Regions from separate parts of the Microbulbifer sp. YPW1 genome, predicted to be linked through region 3. Evidence: predicted binding sites of a transcription regulator. Region 3 holds the regulator's gene; each other region holds the start of a gene.
The links. Region 3 encodes LexA, which represses DNA repair genes until DNA is damaged. Its sites were predicted from a motif close to ACTGTNTNTANANACAGT; they were not measured.
Positions count from the first base shown of each region.

Region 1: a site for LexA is predicted at 3,580-3,597, ahead of ruvC (crossover junction endodeoxyribonuclease RuvC). Genes of this name have one in related genera too.
Region 2: a site for LexA is predicted at 2,000-2,017, ahead of HUW35_RS05880 (VRR-NUC domain-containing protein). Genes of this name have one in related genera too.

Region 1 is NZ_CP055157.1:2,646,387-2,656,831, forward strand. Features, by position in the region: gene HUW35_RS10850 (HU family DNA-binding protein) at 1-212, opposite strand, end outside; gene HUW35_RS10855 (FmdB family zinc ribbon protein) at 523-780, shown strand; gene aspS (aspartate--tRNA ligase) at 850-2,628, shown strand; gene HUW35_RS10865 (YebC/PmpR family DNA-binding transcriptional regulator) at 2,704-3,447, shown strand; gene ruvC (crossover junction endodeoxyribonuclease RuvC) at 3,610-4,140, shown strand; gene ruvA (Holliday junction branch migration protein RuvA) at 4,244-4,855, shown strand; gene ruvB (Holliday junction branch migration DNA helicase RuvB) at 4,873-5,892, shown strand; gene ybgC (tol-pal system-associated acyl-CoA thioesterase) at 6,019-6,426, shown strand; gene tolQ (protein TolQ) at 6,428-7,120, shown strand; gene tolR (protein TolR) at 7,139-7,570, shown strand; gene tolA (cell envelope integrity protein TolA) at 7,590-8,384, shown strand; gene tolB (Tol-Pal system beta propeller repeat protein TolB) at 8,384-9,679, shown strand; gene pal (peptidoglycan-associated lipoprotein Pal) at 9,814-10,293, shown strand; gene ybgF (tol-pal system protein YbgF) at 10,309-10,445, shown strand, end outside.
Region 2 is NZ_CP055157.1:1,379,742-1,390,186, reverse strand. Features, by position in the region: gene HUW35_RS05885 (ATP-dependent DNA helicase) at 1-223, opposite strand, end outside; gene HUW35_RS05880 (VRR-NUC domain-containing protein) at 258-1,943, opposite strand; gene HUW35_RS05875 (VWA domain-containing protein) at 2,146-3,825, shown strand; gene HUW35_RS05870 (zinc-binding dehydrogenase) at 3,897-4,922, shown strand; gene HUW35_RS05865 (alkaline phosphatase) at 5,184-6,875, shown strand; gene HUW35_RS05860 (TonB-dependent receptor) at 6,954-9,197, opposite strand; gene mtgA (monofunctional biosynthetic peptidoglycan transglycosylase) at 9,329-10,024, opposite strand.
Region 3 is NZ_CP055157.1:3,630,276-3,640,720, reverse strand. Features, by position in the region: gene mfd (transcription-repair coupling factor) at 1-119, shown strand, start outside; gene HUW35_RS14795 (CsiV family protein) at 333-1,199, shown strand; gene HUW35_RS14790 (DUF819 domain-containing protein) at 1,306-2,541, shown strand; gene HUW35_RS14785 (cold-shock protein) at 2,853-3,068, opposite strand; gene HUW35_RS14780 (mechanosensitive ion channel family protein) at 3,378-4,496, opposite strand; gene nagZ (beta-N-acetylhexosaminidase) at 4,625-5,638, opposite strand; gene HUW35_RS14770 (TetR/AcrR family transcriptional regulator) at 5,714-6,364, opposite strand; gene HUW35_RS14765 (DUF6763 family protein) at 6,654-6,986, shown strand; gene HUW35_RS14760 (TIGR00730 family Rossman fold protein) at 7,158-7,799, opposite strand; gene lexA (transcriptional repressor LexA) at 8,046-8,654, shown strand; gene HUW35_RS14750 (hypothetical protein) at 8,782-9,036, opposite strand; gene HUW35_RS14745 (DUF6586 family protein) at 9,209-9,751, opposite strand; gene topA (type I DNA topoisomerase) at 9,760-10,445, opposite strand, start outside.

The DNA.
Region 1 (10,445 bases), 980 kb from region 3:
TCGTCCAGAACAGACTGAACCTGCTTGCGGGACAGCTCGGTGTTCTCGGCAATCTGGTTCAGAATCTGGGTTTTGGTGTACTTCTCTTTGATTGCAGTCACTTTCTTGGCCTTGGGTGCGGCCTTGGCTGCTGCTTTCTTGGCTGGAGCCTTCTTGGCTGCAGTCTTCTTGGCGGGTGCTTTCTTAGCTGCTGCTTTCTTCTTCGCGGCCATAGTTAGCTTCCTTCTATATAGGTGTTTTTTCCAGTGAAAGTGTATGTACATCAAGGTTCGCCAGGCTGTTAAGCAAGGGCTTACCCAAGTACTGAGCTGAAGTATATCCAGTTTTTGTCCGCACGCACGGGGTAAAAACAGAAAAAAAGTGCTTTTTTACAGGGGTTTGCTCGAAAAATGGCCCTTAAATACCGCTGCTGACCGTCTCTGGAAGCACAGCGTGTCTGTGGAGAACTGCCTTCTTCTTCCCTTGCGGGTGCTCATGTATAATCTGCGCCCCTTTATATTCAGTGAGATCTGGGTACAAGCGATGCCTATCTACGAATACCAGTGCCAGGCCTGTGGCCATCAGATGGAAGCCCTGCAGCGTATGAGCGATGCTCCGCTGACAGACTGCCCTGCATGCAACAAACCGGAGCTGAGCAAACAGATCAGCGCCGCCGGGTTCCGCCTCAAGGGGGGCGGCTGGTACGAGACCGACTTTAAGACCGGCAGCAAGAAAAACCTTGCCGGTGATGCCGCCAAGCCCGCCGGTAGTGGCGGCGGCACAGAATCCAAGGCCAGCTGAGCGACCCGGAGCCCACGGCTGGGACAGACAACAAGCAGAATTGAAACATTACTAAGGGAATAAGACTCCATGCGCACCGACTACTGTGGCGCCCTGCGATCCGCCGATATTGACCGCGAAGTAACCCTGTGTGGCTGGGTAGACCGCCGCCGCGATCACGGCGGGGTTATCTTTATCGATCTGCGCGACCGCGAAGGTATCGCGCAGGTGGTGTTTGACCCGGATGCCGCAGAGCACTTCGAACTTGCCGACCGCGTGCGCAGCGAGTACGTGCTGAAGGTGACCGGTCGTGTGCGCGCGCGCGCGCCGGAAGCGGTAAACCCGAACATGGCCACTGGCGAAATCGAGGTTTACGGTCTGCAGCTGGAGATTCTCAACAGCGCAGAAACGCCGCCCTTCCAGCTGGATGAGCACACTGCGGTGGGTGAGGATGTGCGGTTGAAGTACCGTTACCTCGACCTGCGTCGCACCGAAATGCAGCGCAACCTGCGTTTCCGCTCCCAGATCACCAACGCCATCCGCAACTACCTGGACGGCGAGGGTTTCCTGGATATCGAGACCCCGATCCTCACCCGCGCCACCCCGGAAGGTGCCCGTGACTATCTGGTGCCAAGCCGTACCCACGGTGGCAAATTCTTCGCCCTGCCGCAGTCCCCGCAGCTGTTCAAGCAGCTGCTGATGGTTTCCGGTTTCGACCGCTACTACCAGATTGCCAAGTGTTTCCGCGACGAAGACCTGCGCGCAGATCGCCAGCCGGAATTTACCCAAATCGATATCGAGACCGCGTTTCTCGATGAAAACGCGATTATGTCCATCACTGAGGGCATGATCCGCAAGCTGTTCAAAGAGCTGAAAGGCGTAGAGCTGGGCGAATTCCCGCGTATGCCGTTCTCCGAGGCGATGGAAAAATTCGGCTCCGACAAGCCGGACCTGCGTATCCCGCTGGAGCTGGTGGACATCAAGGATCTGATGACCGAAGTGGAATTCAAGGTGTTCTCCGGCCCGGCCAACGACCCCAAAGGCCGCGTTACCGCACTGAAAGTTCCCGGTGGCAACGACAAGTTGACCCGCAAGCAGATCGACGACTACACCAAGTATGTCTCCATCTACGGTGCCAAGGGTTTGGCCTATATTAAGGTCAACGACAAGTCCGACCTGGAAAACGGCCTGCAGTCGCCGATCGTCAAGTTCCTGCCGAACGAAGTGCGCGGGGCAATTCTGGACCGCGTACAGGCGGAAAATGGCGATCTGATCTTCTTCGGTTCCGACAAGGGCAAGGTGGTTTCCGAGGCCCTGGGCGCCCTGCGTTGCAAGCTGGGTGAGGACCTGAACCTGTACGTGTCCGAGTGGGCACCGCTGTGGGTTGTGGACTTCCCGATGTTTGAAGAGAACGACGATGGCAGTGTTACCGCGCTGCACCACCCGTTCACTGCGCCGTCCTGCTCCGCGGAAGAGTTGGAGAAGAACCCGCTGGAAGCGCTGTCCCGTGCTTACGACATGGTGCTGAACGGCACCGAGCTGGGTGGCGGTTCCATCCGTATCCACAATCAGGATATGCAGCAGGTGGTGTTCCGTGCGCTGGGGATCAGTGCCGAGGAGCAGCGTGAGAAGTTCGGCTTCCTGCTGGACGCGCTCAAATACGGTGCGCCTCCCCACGGCGGCCTCGCCTTTGGTCTCGACCGCCTGGTGATGCTGATGACCGACAGCGACTCTATCCGCGACGTCATCGCCTTCCCGAAAACTCAGAGTGCGGCCTGTGTGATGACCGACGCCCCGGGAGCGGTGGACGCCAAGCAGCTGCGCGAACTCAGCATTCGCCTGCGCGCCAAAGAAGAGCAGGTGGGTTAAGCGAAACTGCGAAAGCGCCTGTGCGGCAGGCGCATCCATAAAAGTCACAAACGGAGCAATACCGGAGAGATTTAGATGGCGGGACACAGTAAATGGGCCAACATCAAGCACCGCAAAGCAGCCCAGGACGCCAAACGGGGCAAAATTTTCACCAAGATCATTCGCGAGCTGACCGTTGCCGCGAAGTCTGGCCCTAACCCGGAAGACAACCCGACCCTGCGCGCCACCATCGACAAGGCCCTTGGGGCCAACATGAAGCGCGACACCATCGACAAGGCCATCGCCCGCGGCGCAGGCAATGCGGACGGTGACAACTACGAAGCGGTTACCTATGAAGGGTACGGTGTTGGCGGTGTGGCGGTGCTGGTGGAGTGCCTGACCGACAATCGCAATCGCACCGTGGCAGAAGTGCGCCACGCCTTTACCAAGCGCGGCGGCAACCTGGGTACCGACGGCTCCGTCGCCTACCTCTTCTCCCGCAAGGGCCAGATGTACTACGAGCCGGGTGCGGATGAAGATGCGCTGATGGAAGTAGTGCTGGAGGCTGGTGCCGAGGATGTCGAAACCAACGATGATGGCAGCATTGAGGTCACCACCGAATTTACCGACTACATGTCGGTAAAGGATGCGCTGACCGAGGCGGGCTTCAAGCCAGACAATGCTGAAATCGCGATGATTCCGTCGACCACGATTCCGCTGGATAAAGATGGCGCCGAGAAGGTGCTGGCGCTGGTGGATATGCTGGAAGATCTCGATGATGTGCAGAATGTGTACACCAACGCGGATATCCCGGAAGAGGTGATGGCCGAGCTCGGCTGACGGTTTTCACCCTCGATCTGAAAATGCCCCGCTTGTCGGGGCATTTTTGTTTCTGCCCGCGGCTCACTTTCGCTGCGTAACTTGCGGTCACCCTTGACGCCCCGTCGCGGCCTTGGGACACTTCCCGCAACAATTGTATAAATGTACAGGGGGCTGGCTGCCGTGACCCGAATTCTGGGGATTGATCCCGGCTCGCGCAAGACTGGTTACGGCGTGATTGATATCGAGCGCTCCAGTGCGCGTTACGTGGCCAGCGGGGTAATCAAGTTGCCCGATGGCCCTTTGCCGGAGCGCCTGAAGCTGATTTTCGATGCGGTGAGCCAGATCGCCCAGCAGTACCAGCCACACCAGATGGCCATCGAAAATGTGTTCATGGCGAAGAGTGCAGGCTCCGCGCTCAAGCTCGGGCAGGCGCGTGGCGCGGCGATTGTTGCTGGCACCCACGCGGACTTGCCGGTAGCGGAGTACGAGGCGCGCAAGGTCAAGCAGGCGGTGGTGGGTAACGGCGCTGCGGACAAGCTGCAGGTGCAGCATATGGTCAAAACCCTGCTGAAATTGCCCGCTTCACCCCAGGAAGATGCTGCGGATGCGCTGGCTGTGGCCCTTTGCCATATGCACACCATGCAGACCCTGATTCAGTCCTCGGCAGGAAGCCGCGCCCGATTCCGGCGTGGGCGCTTGAGTGTGACCTGATCATTTCCGGGCGCAAGTGCAGTGACCGTATCGCTACGGTAATTGAATGGCAGTAACACAGGGCTTTGGATAAAGCCCTAAATAAACAACAACTGGAACAAGAATGATAGGAAGACTGACAGGCACCCTGGCTGCTATCCAGCCGCCGCAGTTGCTGGTGGACGTGCAGGGTGTGGGCTACGAAGTCCTGGCCCCCATGACCACTATCTTTGAGCTGCCCCAGTTGGGTGGCAGCGTGCAGCTGCATACCCATTTGGCGGTATCGGAAACCTCCCAGCAGCTGTTTGGCTTTATCCGGGAATCCGACCGTCAGCTGTTTCGGACCCTGATCAAGGTGAACGGCGTTGGCCCGAAAATGGCGCTGGCGATCCTGTCCGGCCTCGATGGCGCCGCGCTGGCTCGTTGTGTTGCCGATGACAACGTGGGCGCACTGGTGAAAGTGCCCGGCGTTGGCAAGAAAACCGCCGAGCGCCTGATCATTGAATTGCGCGGCAAGCTCACCCCGCAAACCGGTGATCTTGGCGACATCCCGCTGATGTCCACCAATGCCGAGCCGGTAATCGACCACGCCGGTGAGGCGGAAAGCGCGCTTGCCGCGCTGGGTTACAAGCCCACGGATGCCACCAAAATGGTCGCACGGGCTGCCAAAGAGCAGCCGGAAGCCGACAGCGCCACCCTGATTCGCCTCGCCCTCAAAAGCATGGCGCCCGCATAAAGAATTGAGATTCTCCAGTGATTGAAGCTGACCGCCTAATCGCCCCCGAACCCATCGGCCCCTCCGGGCAGGAAGAGCAGTACGACCGCGCCGTGCGCCCGAAAACCCTGTCCGACTATGTCGGCCAGCCGGTGGTGCGGGAGCAGATGGAAATCTTTATCCAGGCGGCGAAGCTGCGCAAAGAAGCGCTGGACCACACCCTGGTGTTCGGCCCGCCGGGCCTGGGCAAGACCACGCTGGCCAATATTATTGCCGCGGAAATGGGCGTGGCGATCAAGACCACCTCCGGCCCGGTGCTGGAAAAAGCCGGCGATCTCGCCGCCATCATGACCAATCTTGAGCCCGGGGATGTGCTATTTATCGACGAAATCCACCGCCTTAGCCCCCATGTGGAAGAGGTGCTGTACCCGGCGATGGAGGATTACCAGCTCGATATCATGATCGGTGAAGGGCCGGCAGCGCGCTCCATCAAGCTCGATCTGCCGCCGTTCACCCTGGTGGGTGCGACCACGCGCGCCGGTCTTCTCACTTCGCCCCTGCGCGATCGCTTCGGCATTGTGCAGCGTCTGGAGTTTTACAATGTCGAGGACCTGACCAGCATTGTCGCCCGCTCCGCCCGGTTGATGGGCGTGGAAATGGACCAGGGCGGGGCCCACGAGGTCGCACGCCGCGCCCGCGGTACACCGCGTATTGCCAACCGCCTGCTGCGCCGGGTGCGGGACTATGCGGAAGTGAAGGGCAATGGTCACGTCTGTACGCAGACCGCCGACAGTGCGCTCAACATGCTGAATGTGGATGCCAGCGGCTTCGACCAGCTCGATCGCCGTGTGCTGCTGACCATGATCGAGAAATTCGATGGCGGTCCGGTCGGCGTCGACAGCCTGGCCGCCGCGGTAAGTGAGGAGCGGGATACCATTGAGGACGTGCTGGAGCCCTACCTGATCCAGCAGGGCTATCTTGCACGCACTCCGCGCGGGCGGGTAGTGACCGCGCTGGCCTACGCGCATTTCGGTATTCCCAAGCCGGACCGCACCTGACGAAGCGTTCACGATCCTGTAGCATATCCCGTCGTCGCCGGTCCGCGGTCTCGAAATCGCGCCGGCGCGCCCCAAACCGCTTTTACAACAAAAACGCGTTCGCGGTCGGCAATTTAAGGACGGTGTGTGTCAGAACCTTTCTCCATTCCCATTCGCGTCTATATCGAGGATACGGACGCTGGCGGAATCGTCTATTACGTCAATTATTTAAAGTATATGGAGCGGGCGCGCACAGAATTGGTCCGTTCTCTCGGCTATGATAAGCCCGCCATACCGCAGCAGGGGTTGTTGCTGGTGGTGCATTCAGCTGAGGTTCAGTATCGGCGGTCTGCAATACTGGACGATCAGCTGCAAGCTTCCGCCGCCATTGGCAAGCTTGGGCGAGCCGCGGTTACTTTCGAGCAGAAAATCTGGCGCGGCAATGAAATTATTTGTGAGGGTGTGGTCAAAGTCGCCTGCGTGGACGATGCCAGCCGCAAACCCTGCGCATTACCTGAAACCATTTATCAAGCATTGAAGGCAGTGAGTCGATAACATGAATGCCGGTGAACAACTTTCCCTGTGGGGCCTGATTTCCAGCGCCAGTCTGTTGGTGCAGTTGGTGATGCTGATGCTCCTGCTGGCCTCGGTGATTTCCTGGGTAATGATCATCCAGCGCGGCACCTACCTGTCGCGGGCGCGCAGGTCCCTGATCAACTTCGAGCGCAAATTCTGGTCTGGCGCAGACCTGAACCAGCTGTTCCGCGACGGCAACGCCGCAGCAGAGAAGGGCAAGATCGACGGGGTGGAATCCCTGTTCCGCGCCGGCTTTACCGAATTCACCCGTCTTCGCCAGCAGGGCAAAAGCAGCCCGGCGGCGGTGATGGAGGGCACTGAGCGCGCCATGCGTGTGGCCATGTCCCGGGAGCAGGAGAAGGTAGAGATGAATCTGCCGTTTCTCGCCACCGTCGGCTCCGTGAGCCCCTATATCGGGCTGTTTGGTACCGTGTGGGGGATCATGAACTCCTTCCGCGGCCTCGCAACCATGCATCAGGCGACCATTGCTACTGTAGCCCCGGGCATCTCCGAGGCCCTGGTGGCCACGGCCATGGGCCTGTTTGCCGCCATCCCCGCGGTAATGGCTTACAACCGCTATTCCGCCAGGGCCGAGTGGCTGCTGTCCAGCTACGAGACCTTCGCCGAGGAGTTCTCCTCCATTCTCCACCGCAAAGTGCACGCCGCCAGCTAAGGCGCCGAGAGCGAAGCCATGAGTAACTTTCGCAAAGCGACCAAGCGCAAACTGGTCTCCGAGATCAACGTGGTGCCCTACATCGACGTGATGCTGGTGCTGCTGATTGTATTTATGGTGACCGCGCCGCTGTTGATGCAAGGGGTGAAGGTGGATCTGCCCGATGCGCCTTCGGCTCCCATTGACGATACCGACGATGAACCGCTGATCATCTCCGTGCGCGCGGATGGCACCTATTACCTGAACCTTGGTGACGATGAAAAGGCTGCCAAGCCCCTCAAGGAAATCAAGGAAACCGTGGCCAAGGTGCTGCGCCAGAAGCCGAAAACGCCGGTGCTGGTGTGGGGGGATACCGATGCCAAGTACGGCCTGATCGTCGGCGCCATGACCCACCTGCAGCAGGCCGGTGCGCCCAGTGTTGGGCTGGTCACCGAGCCGCCGTCAGAGTGATCCGGGGCAAGAGGCAACTATGAAAGGCTCCTACGGCCCGGCTATCGTTATCAGTGTGGCATTACACGCGGCTTTGATCGCGGTGCTGACCTTTGGCTGGGAGGCCGAACACAAGCGTGAGCTCAAGCCCATGCCGAAGTTTGTACAGGCCAAACTGGTGCAGTTGGAGTCCAAATCCGACAAGCCCAAAGCACCGCCCAAGGTAGATCTGCGAGAGAAGCGCCGCCAGCAGGAGCTGGAGCGCCAGCGCCGCGAGGCCGCAGAGGCGAAGAAGCGCAAGGCTGCGGCCGAGCGCAAAAAGAAAGAAGACGCCGCCAAGAAGCGCAAGGCCGAAGAGGCCAGGAAGAAGCGCGAGGCGGAAGAAAAAGCCCGCAAGGAAAAAGAGCGCAAGGAGAAAGAGCGCAAGGAGAAAGAGCGCAAGGAGCAGCTTGAGCAGGAGCGCCAGAGTGCTTTCGAGGAGGCGCTGGAAGATGAAGAGGAGCTGCAGGAAGCCAGCGACGATTCCGCCGCGGTCATGTCTGTTGCTCAGGCGATTCGCCAGCGCATAGTGCAGGTCTGGAGCCGGCCGCCAAGCGCGCGCAATGGCATGGTGGTGGAGGTGCAGATCAATTTCGTGCCCACTGGCCGTGTTGTGGCCTCCACTATCACCAAGGGTAGTGGCAACGCTGCTGTGGATCGATCCGTGTTAACCGCGGTCAAGAAGGTAGAGGTATTCCCCGAAGTGGCCGATGTTGCCCGTGAGGAGCCATCCCTGTTCGAACGCCAGATTAGAACCACCAAACTGATATTCAGAGTCGAAGGCCTGCGCCAATGATGAAAAAAACAGTCTCACTTCTCTTTGCCACACTGCTTGGCTGTGTGCTGGCGGTTTCCGCTCAGGCACAGTTAGTAGTTGAAATTGACGACGGTACCGACAACCCTACGCCGGTAGCGGTAGTGCCATTTGACTGGTCCGGCAGCGGAGTGCTCCCGGAAGATGTGGCCGAAATTGTATCTGCCGATCTGCGTCGCAGCGGCCTGATCGCGCCGATCCCCCGTGCTGACATGCTCTCGTTCCCTAAAACCCCGGAAGAGGTGAGCTTTCGGGATTGGCGGATACTGGGTGCCGAATATGTGGTGACCGGTCGGATGCAGCCGCAGGCGAGTGGTTATCTGCTGAGCTTTGACCTGGTGAACATCTTCGGTCAGCGCAAGGTGTTTACCAAGCAGGTCACCGGGGGCGCGCAGCAGCTGCGGGATATCGCACACCGGGCGGCAGATGAAATTTTTGAGGCCATCACCGGTATCCGCGGCGCTTTCGGCACCCAGATGGTGTACGTACAGGAAACCCAGCGCGGCGGTCAGCCCAGCTATGCGCTGATGCTGTCGGATATCGACGGCGCTCGCGCCCGCCAGATCCGTCGTTTCAGTGCGCCGGTGATGTCCCCGAGCTGGTCGCCGAATGGTCAGGAAGTGGCCTATGTGTCATTTGAGACAGGTCGTCCGGCGATCTTTCGCGAGAACCTGCGCACCGGTGCGCGCCAGCAGCTGACCAACTTCAAGGGGCTGAACAGCTCGCCTACCTGGTCTCCGGATGGTTCCAAGCTCGCCATGGTGCTGTCTAAAGATGGCAATCCTGAGATCTATGTCCTTGACTTGGCTACCGGCAGGTTCACCCGGATGACCCGCCACTTCTCCATCGATACCGAGCCGAACTGGATGCCGGATGGCAAATCACTGGTTTTCACTTCCGATAGGGGAGGTAAGCCACAAATTTACCAATTGACTCTTGCCACGGGTCAAGTCGACCGCTTAACCTTCGATGGCGACTACAACGCGCGTCCGCGGGTTTCCCCCGATGGCAAAACGCTGGTAATGGTGCATCGTAGCAGGGGGGTGTTTACCATCGCTACGATGGATATCGTTTCCGGCAGAATGCGTGTTCTTACGGAGACGCGCCTGGACGAATCCCCAAGCATTGCGCCCAACGGCGCGATGCTGATGTACGCCACCAAGCGGGGGAGCAAGGGTATTCTAGCTGCGGTGTCGCTGGATGCCGGGGTGAAATACAGCCTGCCTTCTCAGCAGGGAGATGTCCGCGAGCCGGCGTGGTCGCCTTACTTTGATTGATGCAGTACCTCGCGCAATCACATTTAATTGCGCGATGTGTGAGATCAAACAAATAAGAAAAAGTCGAACCCTGATTTAATACTGGGTTTGGAAGTCTTACAGGATTTTTCGATAACACTAAAGCGGAGTTGTTTATGTTCAAATCAGTAAAAACCGGCCTTGGCCTGGCTTGCGTACTGGCAGTAATGGCTGGTTGTTCCAGCACCGATACCGAAGACACTGGCAATGCCATGGTCGACACCACTCCTCCCCCGGTAGTTGAAGAAACTCCGGTACAGGAAGTTGCAGTTCCTCTGGACAACGTCGTTTACTTCGACTTCGACCAGAGCCTGCTGAAGCCTTCTACCCGTGAGCTGCTGATCAAGCACGCGGATCGTATGCGCGCCGCTACCACCGGCACCGTACGTCTGGAAGGTCACGCTGACGAACTGGGCACCCGTGAATACAACCTGGCTCTGGGTGAGCGTCGTGCCAACGCCGTTCGCGATTTCCTGGTACTGCAAGGCGTGAACGCTGCAAACCTGGAAGTGATCAGCTACGGTGAAGAGCGTCCTGCTCAGGAAGGCTCCAGCGAGAGCGCCCGTGCAATGAACCGTCGCGTGGTAATCAACTAATCTGGAAGTAGACAATTGTCTTTTTTGATTAGAAGTATCGCGGTAGCCGCAGCCTTTATGGCTGCGGCTTCGCCCGTTTTAGCGCAGGCCCCGGTTGTCGACCTGTCCGGTAGTGGCAGTGTTAACCAGGGGAGTGCAACCCCGCCCCCGCC
Region 2 (10,445 bases), 2.3 Mb from region 3:
CGACGGTGCAGCCATCCTGTTCCAGCGTCTCCTGCAGACGGTATTCCGCTTCGCTGCCTTTGGGGCGTTTTTTCTGTAGTCGTTGATGGGCACGGATCCCCTCCAGGGCGGTGGGGCCGGCAGCGCTTTCTCCAACCAGATCGCCGCTGCGACAGGCAAAGGCCACCAGCTCTCCCACGGACAGTTGCAGCGTGGGATTGCTCACGGCTGTTTCCGCGCTCATGGCTGTTTCCACGCTCATGGCTGCGTTATCTCGCTCATGGCTGTTCTATCCCGCTCATGGCTGTCCACTCCACGTGCAGTACCCGGTGGGGGATCTGGTGTCTGGCGAAATAGGCCAGCCAGCGCTGCTGGTTTTGCTGAAGGCGATCGCCGGGGCCTTTCACTTCCACCAGTTCATAGTTGCCCTCCGCCGGGAACCGGATCAGGTCGGGCAGCCCGTTGCGATGGTGGGCGATATCACCCAGCAGACGGCGGAACAGGGCCAGCCAGTGCTGTGCGGGAATACGTTCCAGGGCCAGTGTCAGCAGCGGTTCCGGTAAGGCCTCCCAGGCGACCAGGGGGTTGGCGATACCCTGTTTCTCGTCAAAGTGTCGCCACACCCATGTGCTCAGGTTTCCCGTCTCCAGTTCTGCCAGTCGCCGTTCGAACGCAGCGCGGCGCTGGGAATAAAAATCGGCGGTGCGGAAATCGCTTGGCGCCACCTGAAAAGGATTGAAGAAAGCGCCGGGTATCGGCGCAAACAGGATGTCCCAGGTGGCGAGGCCGAGCACACCGTTAAACAGGGTGTTTTCCACGTAGAAGCAATGATCGTTCGAGGCGCCCGGCGCGAGGAAATCCGCAGCCAGCATTTCGACCCGCTCCCCGGTGGGGTTCAGGGCAACGGTTTCCACAGGCGGTTTGTGTCGGGGGGGCGCCGGCCAGTCCGCACTACAACCGGCTTTCTTTGCCGTGCGGTATCCGAAACTCTGCGCGAACTCGCTCTCCGCTTCATTGTGCGGGCTGGCGAGAATCTCCGCGCACAGCGCCAGGCCCAGCTCGGTGTCACCGCGGCTCACCGCGATCCGCGCCCTGCGTTCCCGCGCCGGTGGACGGCTGCACTGACGGTACAGCGCGTCGGCCTCGCTTAACGCATCGAGTCGCTCCAGCTGCCGCGCCAGGGTCAGGCGCAACCGGTCGAGGCGCCGATGCAGGGTATTGTCGCCGTCGATACCGGCGGGGAGTCGCGCCGCCAGCGCATTAATGGCGTCAGCATCCGCGGCCAGCGCGAACTCGGCCTCGGCCACACAGTCGTAATAACGCAGGTGCTGTTCGATCTGCTCGCGATTCCGGAACGGCAGTTGTTCCCGTTCCAGCGGGTAACTTTCATAGCGGTACAGTCCCAGGTCCCGCAGCACATAGTCGGTCAGATCCTGGTTCAGGTTGCCGAAAAACAGCAGCTTGAAGGTCTCGAAGTGCTCTGCCGCCTGTACTGCCAGCAGTGGTTCGTTTTCCATCAGGGCATGCTGTATGGGCGAAGCCTCCTGCGCGAGCAGCGCCTGTTCCACGGCCGGGCGTTTCAGGGATTTGGACAGGGGTTCTGGACTACTGGCCAGCAGTTCGTTCTTGGTGAACAGTGGCAGGATTTCTTCCAGTGCCAGAGACGGGTTGTGCTGCAGCAGGCCGCTCGCCACCAGTTGTTCCACCGCGGCGCTCAGATCGCTGATTTCTGCGTAGTTCAGTTTGTATTGCCGGAACAGCGCGCCGGCAGTGGAGGGCACCCCCTTGCGCGACAGCAGTCGCACATACAGGCGCTGGCTGTCGGTCGCCAGGGAACGAAACTGACCGAAGAAGCGCCTTTCGCTGGCCGACAACAGGTTTTCATAGCGCGCCACCACAAAGTCCACCAGTGCGCGGAAGTTGCTGAGGTAGTAATCCGGAGCCAGTTCGACGGGATCGGCCATGGGGAATTCAAGTATCTGGGGGTGAGCTCATGCGGTGGGCAGCGTCGCTGCCCAATGCTGTATGGTTATACAGGAAGGGTAGGGGGTAAAACAAACAGATGTGCGACTGGCGGGCCACCGAAACTGGCAAACGCGGATTGGTGCTGCGAAACTCTATTTCCTTGCCAAGCACACTAATAATGAACAGCTGAGAGGGATCTTTATGAATTTTCGTTTGGGATTGTCACAACTCACTGCCAGTGCGTTGGTTCTGGCGATTGCCGCTTGCTCTTCCACAGACAGTGAGGACTCAGCAAATCAGCAGGTACTGATGGACCGCGCTTCAGTTGAGGAGGTTGTGGTTACCAGTGCTCGTAGAAAGCATGCGGAGCAAGCAGCCTACGTTGTCCCTCAGAGTCCCCCGCCTGTCATACTCCCGGAGTCACAACAGGAAAAATATCAGGATCTGGAACCCCGCCAGGTAAAACTGGTGCGCGAGGAGCCGGTCTCCACCTTTGCCCTGGATGTGGACACCGGCGGTTATAGCAATGTGCGCCGCTTCCTCAACAACGGACAGTTGCCACCCAAGGATGCGGTGCGTCTCGAGGAGCTGGTCAATTACTTCAACTACGACTTCGCGGGCGCGGATAGTAAACCGACACTCGCCAGCGATGATGACTTCGCCGTGCACTTCGATCTCTCCCGTGCGCCCTGGGACGCAGAGCGCACGCTGTTTTCCATCGGCGTGAAGGCGCGCGAGTTACCGATGGACGAGGTGCCGCCGGTCAATCTGGTCTTCCTGATCGACACTTCCGGTTCCATGTCCCAGGCGAACAAGCTGCCGCTACTGCAACAGGCCTACCGTCTGCTGGCCAAGCAGCTGCGCGCCGAGGACTCGGTGAGTATCGTCACCTATGCCGGTAGCGCCGGGCTGGTGCTGGAGCCGACCTCCGGCGATCAGAAAACCAAAATCCTGCAGGCCATCGACCGGCTCCAGGCCGGTGGCTCCACCAATGGTGCCGGCGGTATAGAGCTGGCCTATGCGGTTGCCCAACAGGCGTTCAAGAAAGGCGGGGTCAACCGCATCCTGCTGGCCACCGATGGCGACTTCAATGTGGGCATCAGCGATGTGGAAACCCTCAAACAGCGTATCGAGCGCGGGCGTAAAAGCGGTGTGCAGTTCAGCGCACTGGGTTTCGGCATGGGCAATTACCGCGAGGAAATGGTCGAGCAGCTGACCAATGTGGGTGACGGCAGCTACGCGTATATCGATACCATTTTCGAAGCCAACCGTGTGCTGGTGGAGCAGCTCGCGGGCACCCTGTTCACCGTCGCCAAAGATGCCAAGGTACAGGTGGAGTTCAATCCCGCGCGGGTTTCGGAATATCGTCTGCTCGGTTATGAAAACCGTCGTCTCAATCGCGAGGACTTCAACAATGATGCAAAGGATTCGGGCGATATCGGCGCTGGCCACTCGGTAGTGGCGCTGTATGAACTGACGCTGGTGGGCGATACCCCGCGGGTGGATCCACTGCGCTACGCAAACGACAGCGAATCCAATGCGGCCGAGGCCAAGCGTGACGAACTGGCGACGGTAAAAGTGCGCTACAAGAAACCGGGTGAAGAAGACAGCACCCTCAAACAGTGGCACCTGGCACCGCAGATAAAGCCGATTCAGGAAGCCCAGCAGGACCTGCAGTTTGCCACCGCCGTTGCCGGTTTCGGTCTGCTGCTGCGCAGTGAACCGCTGCGCGAGTTCGACTACGAGGATGTGGCGGCGCTGGCGCAGCTTGCCCGCGGTAAAGACACCAGTGGCGATCGCGCCGAGTTCGTACGCCTGGTGAAAACCGCCGGCGCCCTGGCCAGTGCCCAGGCCATGCCGGTAACCAATCAGCCGGAGTAATACAGGCTGGCTCTGCCGATGGGCTACCGGTAGGCTGCGTCTCTCTATTGCCGAAATAAGGGATGCAGTCGATGTCCGAAGCCCGAAAAGTCTGGCGCACGCAAAAGGCGGGCGCCATCAGTAACCTGAAGCTGGTCGACGAATCGGTCGGGCCGCTGTCCGGCGAGCACATCCGTATCGCGGTAAAATCCGTGGGTTTGAACTTTGCCGATATCTTCGCGCTCACCGGACTCTACTCCGCGACCCCGCAGGGCAGCTTCATCCCCGGGCTGGAATTTGCCGGGGTGGTCACCGCCCTGGGTGACAGTACACAAACGGATTTGCAGGTGGGTGATCGGGTCTACGGCTGTACCCGCTTCGGCGGCTACGCCACGGTGGTGGATGTACCGCCGCAACACTGTCGAAAAATCCCCGAACACTGGAGTTTCGCCGAGGGGGCTTCCTTTCCCGCGCAGAGCCTGACGGCTTACTACGCCCTCGCCACCCTCGCCGCGATAAAGCCCGGGCAGGTGGTGCTGATTCAGAGTGCCGCCGGCGGCGTCGGGTTGCAGGCCATGCGTATGGCCGCGCAGATGGGCGCAATCCCTATCGGCACCGTGAGCTCGGAAAGCAAGCGCGCGTTTCTCGCCGAGCAAGGATTTGCCGAGGTCATCGTACGCGGTGATGACTTTGCCGAACAATTACACACCCAACTAAATGGGCGGCCGTTACAGGCCGTGCTCGACGGCATCGGTGGGAAAATCCAGAAACAGTCTTTCGCCGCACTTGCGCCTACCGGTCGCCTGATTGTATTCGGCGCTGCCGAATTTACCCCCGGTAACAAACCCAACTGGCTGAAAGCGGCCTGGTTATACCTGCAGCGTCCGCGCTACGACGTGATGGATATGATCAGCAGCAACAAATCCGTACTGGCATTCAACCTGATCTGGCTGTGGCAAGAACAGGCGTTGTTTGAAGAGCTGCTGGACGGGTGTGCGGCGCTTGACCTGCCGGCCCCGTTTGTTGGTCGCGAATTTCCGTTCGCGCAGGCACATGAGGCGCTGGCGCTGCTGCGCAGTGGCACATCGGTAGGCAAAGTCGTCCTCAATGTGACCTAAACAGAAACCTTGCAGAATTTGCTGTGCGGCCGGTCGTCCGCACTATGGTGCAATTTCGTCCGCTATGAAACGCCGGGCGGGGTTACTTGGCTGCGCCAAGATATCCAGTAGATATTCACAGGTCTGTCCCGAGAAACTGTGGGCAAAGCAATGTGGATAACTTTTTGCCAGACAATCTGCGCGCCCGAGTGCCGAAGTTCTCAGCTCTGTCACATCCTGCCTTTACGCTGGTTGATTGAATTCAACAGCTGGGACTTTGATGTGAACCGAATTACACGACGCAATTTCCTCAGGGCCGCGCTCGCTGCTACCGGCAGCGTAGCGGTCTCCACCCCGCTACAGGCCATGACCCGGCCGCAACTGCCGTCGGAGGTAACATTCAAGCACGGCGTGGCCAGTGGCGACCCGCTGCAGGACGCGGTGATCCTGTGGACCCGCGCAACACCCGCGCCGGCAACAGCACCCAGTGGACCGACCCGGGTGACCTGGGAGCTGGCCGCGGATAACCAGTTCAGCAACGTATTGCGCCGCGGTGAAGCGGAAACCGATCTCGCACGGGATTACACGGTAAAGATCGACGTACAGGGCCTGCGGCCGAACACCGAGTACTACTACCGCTTTGTGGGGGCCAGTGAACAGAGCCCCGTGGGGCGCGCCAAGACGTTGCCGCAGGCAGGTGTTGAACAGGTGAAGCTGGCGGTATTTTCCTGTTCCAACTACCCGGCGGGCTACTTCAATGCCTATCAGCTGGCGGCTGCCAGTGACGACTGGGATGCGGTGCTGCACCTGGGTGATTACATCTACGAGTACGGTAGCGGTGGTTACGCCACCGAGCGCGCCGCGGAGATTGGCCGCGCATTGCCGGAGGACAGCAACGGCGAGCTCTATACCCTCGCGGATTACCGCAAGCGCTACGCGCTGTATCGCACCGATGCGGGCCTGCAGGCGCTGCATGCGGCCGCGCCCTTTATCGCGGTGTGGGATGACCACGAGATCAGCAACGACACCTGGAAAGCCGGGGCGGAGAACCACGGCGAAGACGAGGGTGACTTCTTTGCCCGCCGCGCTGCCGCGGTACAGGCCTACTACGAATGGCTGCCGATCCGCCCACCCCGGGGCGAGCGCAATCCACAGATTTACCGCAGCTTCCGTTTTGGCGATCTGCTGGACCTGCATATGCTGGATACCCGCGTGATCGGTCGCGACCAGCAGCTGGATTTCAAGCGCTACCTGGACAGCGAAGGCGGTTTTGACAACCGTACATTCGGCGCCGACCTGACAGACCCGGCGCGGACCCTGCTGGGCGAGGCGCAGCGGCAATGGCTACAGGAAACCCTCACCGCGTCTAACGGCCACTGGCAGCTGCTGGGGCAACAGGTGCTGATGGGCAAAATGCACCTGCCGGTGGAGATGATGACCAGTTTCTACCGGGGCGGGAGCCGGGATACCAGTGCCGAGCTGATTGGCCTCAAGGCCGCTAGCCTACAGGGCAAGCCGCTCAGTGACAGCCAGCGCGCACGTTTGCAGCAGGTGGTTCCATACAACCTGGATGCGTGGGATGGTTACGCCGTGGAGCGCGAAGCGCTGTACGCGCAGGTAAAGGCATCGGGGAAAAACCTGGTGGTGGTGGCCGGGGATACCCACAATGCCTGGTACAACCACCTGAAAGATGCCAAAGGGCAAATGGTGGGGGTGGAATTCGCAACGCCGAGTGTGACCTCGCCGGGCATGGAAACCTACCTGAAGATGGACCGCAAAGCCGCGGCCGACATGGCCGCAGGCATGTCGCTACTGATCGACGAGCTGCAGTACTGCAACCTCCACCAGCGCGGCTATATGGCGCTGACCTTCCGCCGCGATGCGGTGCAGGCGGAATGGAAATATGTGGATAACATCGACAGTCCGGAGTTTGTTGAAGTGGCGCGGCACAGCGTTACCCACCAGCTCGCCTGATGTCTGCTGAGCGATACCAATAAAAAAGCCGGTGCTGAGAAGCACCGGCTTTTTTTGGGGGTTGTGTTTCTTCTGTGCTCAGAAAGCGCCGAACTGCTTGCTGAACTCCAGGCTCAGGGTGCGCGGCGCGCCCTGGATATAGGTGGGGAAACCGAAGGAGGAGCCGGTATTGCCCGCGTCCATAATATACTCCTCGTCCAGCAGATTGCTGGCTGCCATGGTCAGTGCCCAGTTGCGGTCGCCCGCGGCAATGCCGGCGCGCAGGTTGAGCAGGTCTACCGCGTCTTCCTCAAACTGGTTGGCGATATCGAAGTACACCGAAGAGCGGTAACTCCAGCTGCCACTGCTGGTGAACAGCAGCCCGCTGGTGATCGGCGTTTCATAGATATAGCTGATGGCACCGGTCAGCTCCGGTTGCAGGCGGAACTGGTTGCCGGCGTAGCTGCCGTTGCCGGACTCTTCGTCGATACCCGCATCGATGTACGCCATGTTCGCCAGCAATTGCAGGCTGTCCGTCGCGCTCCAGCGCAGTTCAGCTTCCAGACCGGTATTGGTAGCAGAGCCGGCATTTTCCGTGCGGGTCTGGCCGCTGTCCTGATCGACCACATTCACCTGGAAATTGTCGTAGTTCTGATAAAAAGCGGCCACGGCGTAATCCAGCGGCGTGCCTGCAAGACGACCCTTGATGCCCAGCTCGTAGTTATCGATCTCTTCTGCCGGGATCAGGTTCCCGATGCCGGAGGACAGTTCGATCACCTCCGAGCGCTCGCCCCGGGAGATGGTGCCGTACAGGTTTGTGTCGTCGTTCAGGGCATACAGCAGATTGAAGCGCGGCAGCACTGCGGAATTGTCGGAATCCCCGCGGATCACATCGCCATCGGTATTCAGCGCCAGGCCAAAGAACAAATCAGTCATCATGCCCTGTGACGCCAGTGTCTGGGAAAAGGGCAGGTTGCTGTTGTAGCTGGATTCGCGCTCCTCGCGTATCAGGCGGGCGCCGACGGTGGCTTCCAGTTGCGCGGTCACCTGGTAGGAAACATCCGCGAAAAGATTCAGGCTGCTGTTGTCGGCGCCGTTAGCGTAATAGCTTTCATAGGGCAGTGCCGCGACCATGCCGCCGGTGAGCAGCGCGGTGCTGTCTGTATTACAGCTGGGAATATTGACTGCGGCGAGCGCGCCGGCGCAGCTGAGAAAGGTGCCTTCCTCGGTGGCAAAGCCGACAAACTGCTCGGCGTCTTCCTCGAAGTAGCTGGCACCCACAAAGCCGTTGATACGCTCGCCGCTAAAGTTCAGGCGCAGTTCGTGGCTGGACTGGTCGCCGGTGGCCCATTCAGAAAAGTTCAGCATCTCGAAGCCGGTGCCGTCGGCATCGAAGGCCTCGAGGGAATCGTGCTCCCGCTGGGCACCGATATAGGTGAGGGACACGGCGTCGCCCAGCGTCCAGTCAATGGTTGCGTTGAAATCCTTTACCGTGCGATCCACACCGATATCGTCCATACCCAGAATATTGTTATCCGGCACGCTCAGCGCTGCGTTATCGGTAAACAACACGGACTGGTTGACGAAGGCAGTCCCCGGGTCGGTGGCCTTGTCGTAGTTGTATACGAGATCAATAGTGAGATCCTCACTGGGGGTGAACCGCAGGCTGGGGCGGATGGCCTCGCGCTGGTAGCCGTTCAGGTCCGCCTCGCCGCTGGTGTTTTCCACATAACCCCCGCGCTCGCGGGTGACGAATGCCAGTCGACCCTGCACGGTTTCACTACCGCCGGTCACCATACCCTCGAGCTTGCGCAGTTCGTAATCACCGGCACCGGCGCTGATGGATGCGGCAAAATCCTGCTGCGGCTTGGCGGTAATAAAACTCATGGCACCGATGGAGGCGGCGGTGCCAAACAGGGTAGCCTGCGGCCCCTTCACCACCTCGATGCGCTCCATGTCGTACACCTCGAAATAGGAGGTACGCGAGCGGGAAACGTCGGTACCGTTCAGGTATACGGATACCCGCGCGGCACCGGGCGCACTGCCGTCATCGGAGGTAATGCCACGGATCACATAGCCGTTGTTGTTCACACTCTGTTGCTGCACCACAAGACCCGGTATCAGGTCAGACAGAGTGTCGAAGCGGTCGATGCCCAGTTCATTCAGGGTATCGCCATCCAGGCTGCTGACGGTCAGCGGTACATCCTGAATTGCCTGGGCGCGCTTCTGTGCGGTAACGATGACTTCTTCCATTTGCGATTGCGCCTGCGTCTGCGCGGCAAGCGTCGAAATCACACAGGCCAGGGTGGCGAGGGGGAAATTCCGTTTCACAATACGGTTCATGATAGCTCCAGCATTTAATCTCAGAAGATTTACCCGCTGGATACTAGTGATGAATTAATACGTTGCTGTTACTGGTTGGTGACAGAAATACGGTGGGACTTTAATTTGCCGGCGCGAATCGGCCAGCCGGATTATTGCAGTGACTGCAGATAGCGGGCGCCGCCCAGCTGTCGGGCCTGGCGATTGATTGTGTACGCGCGGCCCTGTACATACTCCGAAGGTCGCCCGGCCGACATGCGTTTTGGGCTGGGCAATACTGCCGCCAGCAGACCTGCCTGCCAGCGGCTGAGGCGTTGCGCCGAATTGCCAAAATGGTGACGCGCCGCAGCTTCTGCTCCGTAAACCCCCTCACCGAACTCAGCGATATTCAGGTACACCTCGAGAATCCGCTCCTTCGGCCAGAGAATTTCCATCAGAAGGGCAAACCAGGCTTCCAGTCCCTTGCGAATGTAGCTACGGCCATTCCACAAAAACAGGTTCTTCGCGGTCTGCTGGGTGATGGTACTGGCACCGCGCGTGCGTTTGCGCTTTTCCGTGAGCGCTTTGCGCAGCGCATCTAAATCGAAGCCGAAATGATCCGCGAATTTCTGGTCTTCCGAGGCGATGACGGCGATTTGCAGGTTGGGTGAAATCTTTTCCAATGGGCGCCAGCTGTGCTTGGCTGTGCGGCCGCTGTGCCGCTCCCAGTTTTGGATGACCATGGAGGAGGGCGGATTGATCCAGCGCAGGGAAAATACCAGCAACGCGGTAACCACTACAAACGCAGTACCGAAAAGGAGTACGGCTTTAGCGGTTCGCTTCAGGTAACGGGTCTTGGAGCTGCTCATGGGTTGATCGCTGACATCACTGGCTGGGAAGTTTGCCGAAGCGGTTGTCCTCCAATTCACCGGTGCGGTCCGGCTGCGAATTGAAGTCTGGGGTTGAATCGTGTTGACCGCTACCGCCGACCACTTAGATGGCGAATATTAAATTCCGAATGTTTTGCCGTCTCGCGACCGGTTCAACTTTTTCGCCATTATTCGCTGACCGAGAGGTCGACAGTTTCCGCATGCCGGGATACAGATGGCCAAATCACTGCACACGTTCTTTGGCGCTCTACCAATCTTGGGTTTGCAAAACGCAGAATTTCTGGCGCGAGGTCATACCCGTGTGTTGAGCAGGAAGCGCAGAGCCGGATGTGACGTGTTATAGAAGGGCAGGATTTCGAAAAAACTCGCGGCCGATGTTCTACTACACGACATATTTTCG
Region 3 (10,445 bases):
CGCGCCCAACCACCTACCGGTTACAGGGTGCCAACCAGCTGAATTTCGCCCTCGACGAGAGCGGCCCGGAACAGCGCCTGCAACAGGTGAGCGACGTTCTGCAACAGCTGTCTCAGTAACGCACACGGGGCCAATCAGTCGGCACAATTGCTGATCAATCGGTGATAACATGGAGGAATTCGTCGCCAACGGGGGCGGCGAATCCGGCTTGCTTTCAAGGCGCTTCTGACAGTGCGATTCTGGAAGCACCACGGCAGACACTGGTCAAAGACCCCGGGGCTGGCTCCAACGAAAAGCCCCGGCATAGGCACAACGAATAAAGCGGTATCAAGATGACCCTCACCAACAAACAGGTCACAACTCGCCTGAAGCAGCTAACCGGCGCCGCATTGCTGGCGCTCTGCGCTGCGGGCGCCCAGGCGGCCGGCTATGCAGGCACCCAGTTTGAAATTGAGATGGTGGTTTTCGCACGGGATAGCGGCATGGATCGCTCCCGGGAAACCTGGCCCACGGCACTGCGCCTGAACTATGACAACCAGTGGGTAGATTTCGATACCCCGTCAGCGGCCGACCCGATGACCCCGGCCCTGCAACCCGCCCCGAACCAGCTGGACAACAAGGTCGCCGCCCTGAACCGCGCGCGTGGCTACAAGGTCCTGTTCCACAAGACCTGGCGTCAGGTACTGCAAAACGAGCGCAATGCCCCGGCAGTGCTCATCAGCGGCGGCGCCCAGGAAGGTAACCACCATCAACTGGAAGGTAGCGTGACCCTGAGCGTTTCCCGCTACCTGCACCTGAGCACCGACCTGTGGCTGAGTGAATGGCTGCCCCAGACCGGCAGCGTCAGCGACCAGACCCAACTCAGCGGCATCCCCGTCCCTACGCGCCCTCGCGCAGCAATCCAGACCGCTGGCGATGAGCCCATGGATCTGGCAAGCTCCGGCACAGACAGCAATCGGGACTTCGGCTACAGCACCAGCGCCGACTCCGCGGTATTTCACGGTGATTACGCAGAGGCCGCCGAGCCAGCCCACAAGATGGCTGCACGCGTGGCAGTCCTTAATGAAGAGCGCCGTCTACGCAGTGGCGAGCTGCACTATATCGACCACCCCAAGCTGGGAGTTCTGATTGAGGTGCGCACCGTCGCAAAGGGACCAGAGCCGGGTGACGAGGAAGAGTCAATGGAGCTCTCCCGCTGACCTCGCAACGCACTTTGCAAAACGGCCCTCCGCGGGCCGTTTTCCTTTTGGATTGACCAACTCTTCCGCTTTTATTTCAGGAAGTCATAAAAATAAGGCAATTTCCATGATTACCAACGACGCCATCATTCTCGGCATGCTCGCCGCGATTCTGGGCTTTGTGTTTTATACCGCGAGCAGCGAACAGCGTTTCTGGAAGCGGTTTTACCGCTTCGTACCTGCCCTGCTCCTGTGCTATTTCCTTCCATCGCTGCTGACCACCTTCCACATCATCGATGCGCACAATTCAAACCTCTACTTCGTGGCATCGCGCTACCTGCTGCCGGCCAGTCTGGTATTGCTGACATTGAGCATCGATCTGAAAGGCATCGTCAACCTTGGGCCAAAAGCACTAATCCTGTTTTTAACCGGTACCGCGGGTATTGTCATCGGCGGCCCACTGGCACTACTGATCATGTCGGCCATTGATCCAGGCATGCTGAATGGCAACGGCCCAGATGCCATCTGGCGGGGAATGACCACCGTGGCGGGCAGCTGGATTGGTGGCGGCGCCAACCAGGCCGCGATGAAAGAAATCTTCGACGTGGGCGGGGATGTCTTTTCCGCGATGGTGGCCGTCGATGTGATCGTTGCCAACCTGTGGATGGCAGTGCTGCTGATCATGGCGGGCAATGCGAAAAACCTGGACGCAAAACGCGGAGCGGATACCTCTGCCATCGATACCCTGCGAGAGCGCGTGGAAAGTATGCAGCGCAAGCATGCGCGCATTCCCGCGCTGCAGGACCTGATGTTGATCGCTGCCGTCGGCTTCGGTGTGACGGCAATTGCCCACGCTTGCGCTGACTTCCTCGCGCCGTGGTTTCAGAATAATGCGCCGCAATTGGCCCGATTCAGCTTCACCAGCTCTTTTTTCTGGCTGATCATTATTGCCACTACGCTCGGTATCGCCATGGCTTTTACCCCAGCCAAAAAACTGGAGGGAGCCGGTGCCGCCAAGGTTGGCTCCGTGTTTATCTATTTCCTGGTCGCCACCATCGGCACTCACATGGACATCACCGCCCTGAAGAACAGCCCGGAGCTGTTTGTACTCGGCATGATCTGGATGGCGATACACGCGGGCTTGATGCTTCTGGTCGCAAAACTCATCAAGGCACCGACGTTCTTTATGGCTGTCGGCAGCCAGGCAAATGTCGGGGGCGCGGCCTCTGCGCCCGTGGTCGCAGCGGCATTCCATCCATCACTCGCCCCGGTAGGCGTATTGCTTGCGGTGATGGGGTACGCACTGGGCACATACGCCGCCTGGTTCTGCGGGCAGTTGTTGCGGGTAGTTGGGGCCGGCTGAGGCCCTACTCAGGGCGGCACGGGATTGCCGCCCTATCGCCCAATAAAAAAGCCCGGGATCTTCCAGCAAACACTGGAAGATCCCGGGCTTTTTTATTGGTGCTACAAGATTCCGCCGCCACTACACTGACAGCGCGAACAGACACCTGCATTCGCGGCTATAGCGCTTTACGCCCCGCAAGCAGCACAAACCAACTTGCGCAGACTATCGTACGAGCCCTCTTTATTGGGCGACACGATAACCCCGGCACTGCAGCGCGGCAGCTTTGGCTGCCGAAGCAATGCTATATTGAGCGTGCGTCTGGCTGGGTGTTATTCGCAGGGCACTACATCTTCTGCGAGCAGACCCTTGTCACCCTGCTGCATTTCAAATTCAACAGCCTGTCCCTCGTTGAGGGTTTTGTACCCGTCACCGCGAATGCTGCGGTAGTGTACAAAAATATCCTCGGAACCTTCGGCGCAGGTGATAAAGCCATAACCCCGGGCATTGTTAAACCACTTCACGGTACCCGTAACGCGATCACTCATTAAGCCAACCTCATTTATTGTTATTGCGCTTACCCCGGTTACGGGCGAAGCGCCTACCCCAATTGCCGTGGCCAGCTCTTATACGAAGCTGGTCCACTGTCTCGAAGTGCCCATCTGGTCATCCAGATAAGCCGTTACTGATTCTTAGATAAAACAGCGCCACTGTCTAGGTTTACACGTGAAATTAATGTTACTTCCCACAAACAATGCGCAATTAGTCACCAATTTACCGACTACAACGCCACAAATTCTGACATTTGATGCCATTTAGCCCTATGTCGCTTACCGGTCATTCAGGTATCAGATACATCACGCACCAATAGACTTTTCCCGGTCACGAGCAATCGCGAGCTCCGGTAAATCCGCGATATGCAGAGTCGAAGTCGGGAAGGCACAGGAAGCGCCGCGGGCCTCGATGATTTTCAGAATCTTCAGCAGCACATCCTGTTTGATCTCGTGATACCGCACCCACTCGGTGGTACGGGTAAAGGTGTAAATAAAGAAATCCAGGGAAGACGGCGCAAAAGAATTGAAGTTCACAATCAGGGTTTGATTGGTGTCGATCTCCGGGTGGTTTTGCAACATGGCACGCACGTCATTTACGATCGGTTCCATCAGGCTGGCATCGTCGTAACGGATGCCGATGGTCTCGTAGATGCGGCGGTTCAGCATGCGCGAAGGGTTCTCGACAGAAATCTGGGTAAACACGCCGTTGGGAATATACAGGGGACGCTTGTCGAAGGTACGGATACGGGTAAGGCGCCAGCCGATATCTTCTACGGTTCCCTCGATTTCCTGATCCGGTGAGCGCACCCAGTCCCCGACTTTGAATGGACGATCCAGGTAGATCATCAGGCCGCCAAAAAAGTTGGCCAGCAAATCCTTGGCGGCAAAGCCGATCGCCAGGCCACCAATACCGCCAAATGCCAGTACGCCACTGATGCTATAGCCAAAGTGCTGCATGATCACCATGGCTGCGGTGATCATGATGGATGCGCGAATCAGCTTGCCAATGGCGCGTACGGTGGTGGCATCCATCGGCTTGCCCATAAAACGCGGATCCGCCAGGTTCTTCTCCACTGCCTTGGCAAATCGCAGCGCAAACCAGGTGACCAGCACGATAAAGCCAATCTCGCGAACGGTAATTGCCAGGGTAAATATCTCTGCGCCGGTAGCTTTACCCGCCCTGGCAGCAGCAACAGAAAGCCCCACCAGCCACACCAGAATCGATGCCGGCGGATTGATCGCGCCGCAAAGCGCGTCGTCCCAGGGATTGACGGTGCGCTCTGCCCGCGCCTGCAAGCGACTAACCAGCAACGCCAGAAGCCACGCCGCAAACGCAGTCGCCATTACAATCAGAAAAACTTCGGCAATCCAGAAACGGTCTTCCCCCACCAGGGAGCGCAAAAACGCTTTAGCCTGCTCCACAAATCACTCCATTCAATACTTAAGGTTATTCGGCGTTGGCCTTAACAGGTCGATCGAATACGTACATGTAAAAAGGGCGCTGGCCCCGACTGGAGTAGCGCCTTGCGAAATTCGCCTATTGTGCCCATTTACATCCAGGATGCCAGCCACTCTCTGGTGGATTGCCAGCGGGGGTTGGCCTCGAGGGCGCTCCAGCTATCAATGGCGGCGCGACCACGCATGCGCGCCAGGCGATCGCTCGAACACGGGTCGGGCTCAAACCCTTCCAGCGCTTCCAGCACCTCCAATGCGCCCTGGCGGTTATTACACACCACGCCCATATCACAGCCAGCTTGCATAGCCGCCCGGATGCGCTCCGCATAGCCGCCTGCCGCGCCTGCCCCCTCCATTGTCAGGTCATCACTGAAAATCACCCCGTCGAATCCCAGCCGCTTGCGCAGGATTTCCTGCAGCCAGAAGCGCGAGAAGCCCACCGGGTTTTCATCAACGTTGGCAAAGCGAATGTGTGCCGGCATTACTGCCTGTAGCTCACCTGCGGCAATGCACTCGGCAAAGGGTACGCAGTCTGACGCGAGCACGGCATCCAGGGTTCGCTGGTCCACCGGAAGCTCTTCATGGCTGTCCTCCAGCACCTGACCGTGACCGGGGAAATGCTTGCCAGTGGTCGCCATTCCCGCTTCGTGCATCCCCGCCATAAACGGCCGCGCCTTTTGCGCGAGCACCAGAGGATCCTGGGCGAAACTGCGGTCCCCCACAATCCGGCAGAAGTCATCATCGGCATCCAGCACCGGGGCAAAACTGAAATCCACACCCACTGCCAGTAGTTCAGCAGCGAGCAGCCAGCCGACATCTTTCAGCTGCTGGGCGTCGGCGCGGGCACTGAGCGCCTGCATGGAAGGGATACGAGTGAATGACTCGCGAAAGCGCTGCACGCGCCCGCCTTCCTGGTCCACCGCCAGCAGAATCTCCGGGCGCACGGCACGGATATCTTTGATCAGGGCCTCTAGCTGTGGACGGTCGCGGTAGTTGCGCGCAAAAAAGATAAGCCCGCCCACTTGAGGGTGCCGCAACAGCTCCCGATCTTCATCGGTGAGCTCGGTACCCTCTACATCAATCATCACTGGGCCAATCTGAACAGACATGGATTGCCGCTCCCACTGCAAGTCAATTAATCGGGCTGACCGGGCCTATGTGCTTGCCCGGATACGCGCTGGCCTTCAAATCTCGCCGGATACCGGCGCAGTCAGCATCGCTGCAGCCGCCGGCGCCAATCGCGCCAGCGTCTCATCGAGATCGCTCTCGGCACCGAAATCTTCCCTCAGGATAGCTTCGATGGCGTCAAAGCTCGACAGGGAAAATATGGTGGCGCCAAGCATAAAATAAAGACGCCAGTAGAAGGTAACCGGATCCACCTGGGGCAGTGCGTTTGCCAACTGCCCCGCAAAACGCCGGTAGCTGGCGCCATAGCGGGCGACAATGAAACGGCGCAAGTGGCCCTGGGACTGGGTGTAGGCGAGACCGAGCAGGCGCATAAACCGCTTGGGATCCCGCCCCTCTTCCGCCAGCCCTGCGAGCGCCACCCGGTAGAGGCTCTGCAGCAGGTCATCCAGCTGTAGCTCCTCACCACTGACCTGCGCCTGCTGTCGACGGCTCAGTTCCTCATCCAGGCTTTTCGTAAAAGGTGTAAGGAACCGCTCGAATACCGCCTGAATCAGTTCCTTTTTCGAACCAAAATGATAATTCACCGCGGCCAGATTCACTCCAGCGGTACTGGTGATCGTTCGCAGGGATGTCTCGGTAAAGCCGCGCTCGGCAAAAAGCACCTCCGCAGCATCGAGGATTCGGTTTACGGTATCCAGCTGACTCATACCATGCTCACAGCAATTCAAACTATCAATTAAAACACTTGTTTAAGCGCTGAGATTAGCACAGTCGCCGCGGGACGGCACAGAATCCAACCACCCGCCATTGCGCACAATTTCACCAGAATGCGAGTCAAGCAGATACTTCATCGCGAAAACCACCGCATGCGCACAAAATGCCCTGGTCAGGCGGTATCTCGCGACTACTCCGTTACCGAGGGGGCCCCGCGCACACTAGATTGAGAACAGAGGCATAGGTAATGCCAGCACTGATAAATATCAGGAGGGCTGCATCATGGCGAGAATCGCACCAGAAATTGGCAGCTGGTTTGAAAATTTCGACAGCGGTGATCTGTTTGAGGTGGTCGCCGTAGACCATCCGTCGCGGACAATTGAAATCCAGTACGTGGATGGCTCGGTAGATGAGATCGACTTTCACAGCTGGCCACGGCTGCCGGTGATTGGCGCCGCCGCGCCGGAAGATGCCAATGCAGGCTATGGCACCCTGGCCGAGGAGATGCAGGACGCGGAGGATTCTGGCTTCACCAGCCCCCTCTTCTCACCCGCCCAGAGCGCTATCGATCGGCTGGAAGGCGAATCGTTTCCGGGGACCGACGAGGGCTTCTGAGGCCGCGGTCAAATCCGATTCAGGTTAACCGCGGCAAATGGGTTCTTTCGCTTCCCAAGGAAAAGAACGAACCCAAAATCCTGCGCTCGAACATGAAGCATCAACTTCTGCACACTACCGATATCGACCTCTCCGAATAGCAGGCACTGATCCTTGATCGGTTGCTCACCCTCAATCATCGCGCTCGCGAATATATTCGACAATGATTTCTGCCGCCTCATCGACGGTATCCACCAACCTGAACAGCTCGAGATCACTCGCATCAATGCAATTCCGCGCAAGCTGCGTATCCACCATCCAATTTACCAGGCCCGACCAGTACTGTTTTCCTACCAGCACAATGGGAAAGCGTCGGACTTTCTGCGTCTGCACCAGGGTTAGCGCTTCAAACAATTCATCGAGTGTGCCGTATCCACCCGGCATGGCGATAAAGCCCACTGCGTGTTTGACGAAAATAAACTTGCGCACGAAGAAATAGCGAAAGTTCAGGCTGATATCCAGATAGGGGTTTGGGGTCTGCTCAAAAGGCAGCTCTATATTGAGGCCGATAGAAGCGCCGGACTGAGTGAAAGCGCCGCGGTTGCACGCTTCCATTATTCCCGGACCTCCGCCGGTAATCACGGGGATACCCTCACTCGCCAACAGCTCACCAAGACGCATGGCCTGCTGATACTCGTTCGTATCTTCGGGAAACCTTGCACTGCCAAAAACCGTCACCGCGCCTTTGAGGGTAATCAGGCGTTCGATACCGTCGACGAGTTCCGATTGAATGCGCAGCACACGCCACGCTTCCGGCATTTTTGCATCCAGCATATGCCTTCTCCATTATCGCTATTCGCAGCCCTGCACGACTTAATCCAACCGTTGAGGCCTGCGGCCTGGAACTGCAGACATAAACCGCCTCAGGGCCATTCAAGTCTAGCAGTAATCAGGCGCCGCCCCCGGAAGATTGCGCACCCGCCAAATCTGTATATAATCACAGCAACTGTATATAAATACAGACACCGGACTCCAGGAACAGATGCCGGGAATAACTCCGGAAACAACAGGAACGCGCCCATGACAAATCTCACCGCCCGCCAGGCACAGGTACTGGAGCTGATCAAAAGTTACCTGGACGATACCGGTTACCCACCTACCCGGGCTGAAATTGCCCAGGAACTGGGCTTCCGCTCCCCCAATGCGGCGGAAGAGCACCTCAAGGCACTCGCGCGCAAAGGGGCCATCGAGATGGTTGCCGGTGCCTCGCGCGGCATTCGCATTCCCGACTATCACAGCGGCCTGCCGATCGTCGGCCGGGTAGCCGCCGGTAATCCGATCCTGGCGGAAGAGAATATCGAGGAGTACTGCGAGATTCCGGCAGAGTTCTTCCACCCTCCCGCAGATTACCTGTTGCGGGTTCACGGAATGAGCATGAAAGACGCCGGCATCCTCGACGGTGATCTGCTGGCCGTGCAGCGCACAGAGAACATTCGCAACGGTCAGATCGTGGTTGCACGTATCGAAGATGAAGTGACGGTGAAACGCTTCAAGCGCCGCGGAAATCAGGCAACCGTACAGCTGCTGCCCGAGAACGAGGACTTCAACGTTATTGAGGTAGACATGCGCGACAGAAACTTCGCGATCGAGGGGCTGGCTGTTGGCGTCATTCGCCAGAACCCCCTGTAATGGCACATGATTCGCCATAAACAGTAAAAAGCAGACATAAAAAAACAGGGCCATTGCCCTGTTTTTTTATGTCTGGCCAAAGTACAGGTATCCACTACCCGCAGCTTCCCGAAACTCGCAGGCTGCGTCAGTGGATGGTGTGCTCGGTAATATCCACTTCCTCTTCTTCGAAGGGTTCCGGCTCCAGCTCATTGATATCCTGTACCGCCTCGATGCCGGCCTCAAGCATGGCCCGCGCAATGGCAATCTTGTGCTCGCGCAGAAACTCGAGACTCTCCTCAGAGAAATGGATACGCACCAGCGGGTCCTCTTTGTGACCAGCGCGTCGCAGCGCTACATCACCATTGGACAACTCGATGATTTCGTAGGTCTCAGAAGACATTCATTTCTCCAATTACTTCTCAATTACCTCACACCGGCCACCCGCATATCCGAGAGCGCGACCAGGTACCGGGCGCGGCGTGATTTGAGGCCAGTGTAACACAGCGGCAAATGATTAATCAGTGGCGGGGCCGGGCAGGCTTGGCCCTCAACTGGGCCATTGATGGTGGGAGTTACCACTCCTGGCCGTGGGCACGCTGACGCTGGACCAGCTCATTCAGGGCCCGGAGCCACTCCTCAAGGGAATCCCGATTCAGGGCTTCGGGCGCGCGAGTATCCAGCTGCCGCACAGGGATCAGGCTTTGCGCACCGGTAGAATCCGCGGGCGACTGGACCGCGCCCCCGGCAGGATGCCACAGGGCCCGCCAGGCTGCTTCCAGCCCCTGGAACCAGCTGTCGGGATTCTCCGCCAGGCTGACCAGCTCGTTGACCTCGGCACTGAACTTGCCACGCGAGGCCACCAGCTGCGCCAGTGCATGCGCGGTTTCCGGCTCACCGCCGGGCGCAAAGCCCAGCTGCAACTGATGCCCCTGCTCCGCCAGAAACGCCCGGTAGGCGCGCCACAATTGCAGCAGCGCGCCCTGGCACAGGGCACTCTCATAGAGCGACTCCGGCGACAGCGGGTTGGACTGTTCCGCCGCTGGCGCAGGAGACTGAAGGATCAGCTGGCATCGACGCAGGGCCGATGCCACGGTACCCGTATACGGATTACTCACAGGGCAACCTACTTTGTCGGGGCTTTTTTGGCTGCAGCCTTCTTGGCCGGGGCCTTTTTCGCTGCGGCCTTTTTCTTGGCAGGTGCTTTTTTGGCGGCTGCTTTTTTCTTCGCGGGCGCTTTCTTGGCCGGTGCCTCTACCTGCCATTTACCGTCGCGATAGAAGGCCTTCCAGCCGGTCGCCTTGCCCTCTTCCTCACTCTGGACGTACTGCTCCTGAGTCTTGCGGCTGAAACGGACCACTGTGTCGCGACCCTCGTTGTCCTCGGTGGGAGCCGAAAACAGGAAGCTGTACTTGGGGTCAATCTCGTCTTTGTGCGGCAGCAGTTCCTTGATCAGCGGTGCGCGAGTCTCCCGGTTTTTGGGGAACTGGCTCGCCGCCAGGAACAGGCCCGAGGCGCCATCGCGCAGGATATACGTATCATCCACCTTTTCGCAGGGCAGCTCGGGCATGGGTACCGGATCCATTTTGGGCGGTGCCGGCTGGCCACTCTTGAGCAGCTTGCGGGTGTTTTTGCAGGTTTCGCTGGTACAGCCGAAGTACTTGCCAAAGCGACCGGACTTCAACTGCATGTCCGCACCGCACTTGTCACATTCGATCACCGGGCCATCGTAGCCCTTGATCTTGAAGGTGCCTTTTTCCACCTCAAAGCCGGGGCAGTCCGGGTTATTACCGCAGATGTGCAGCTTGCGAT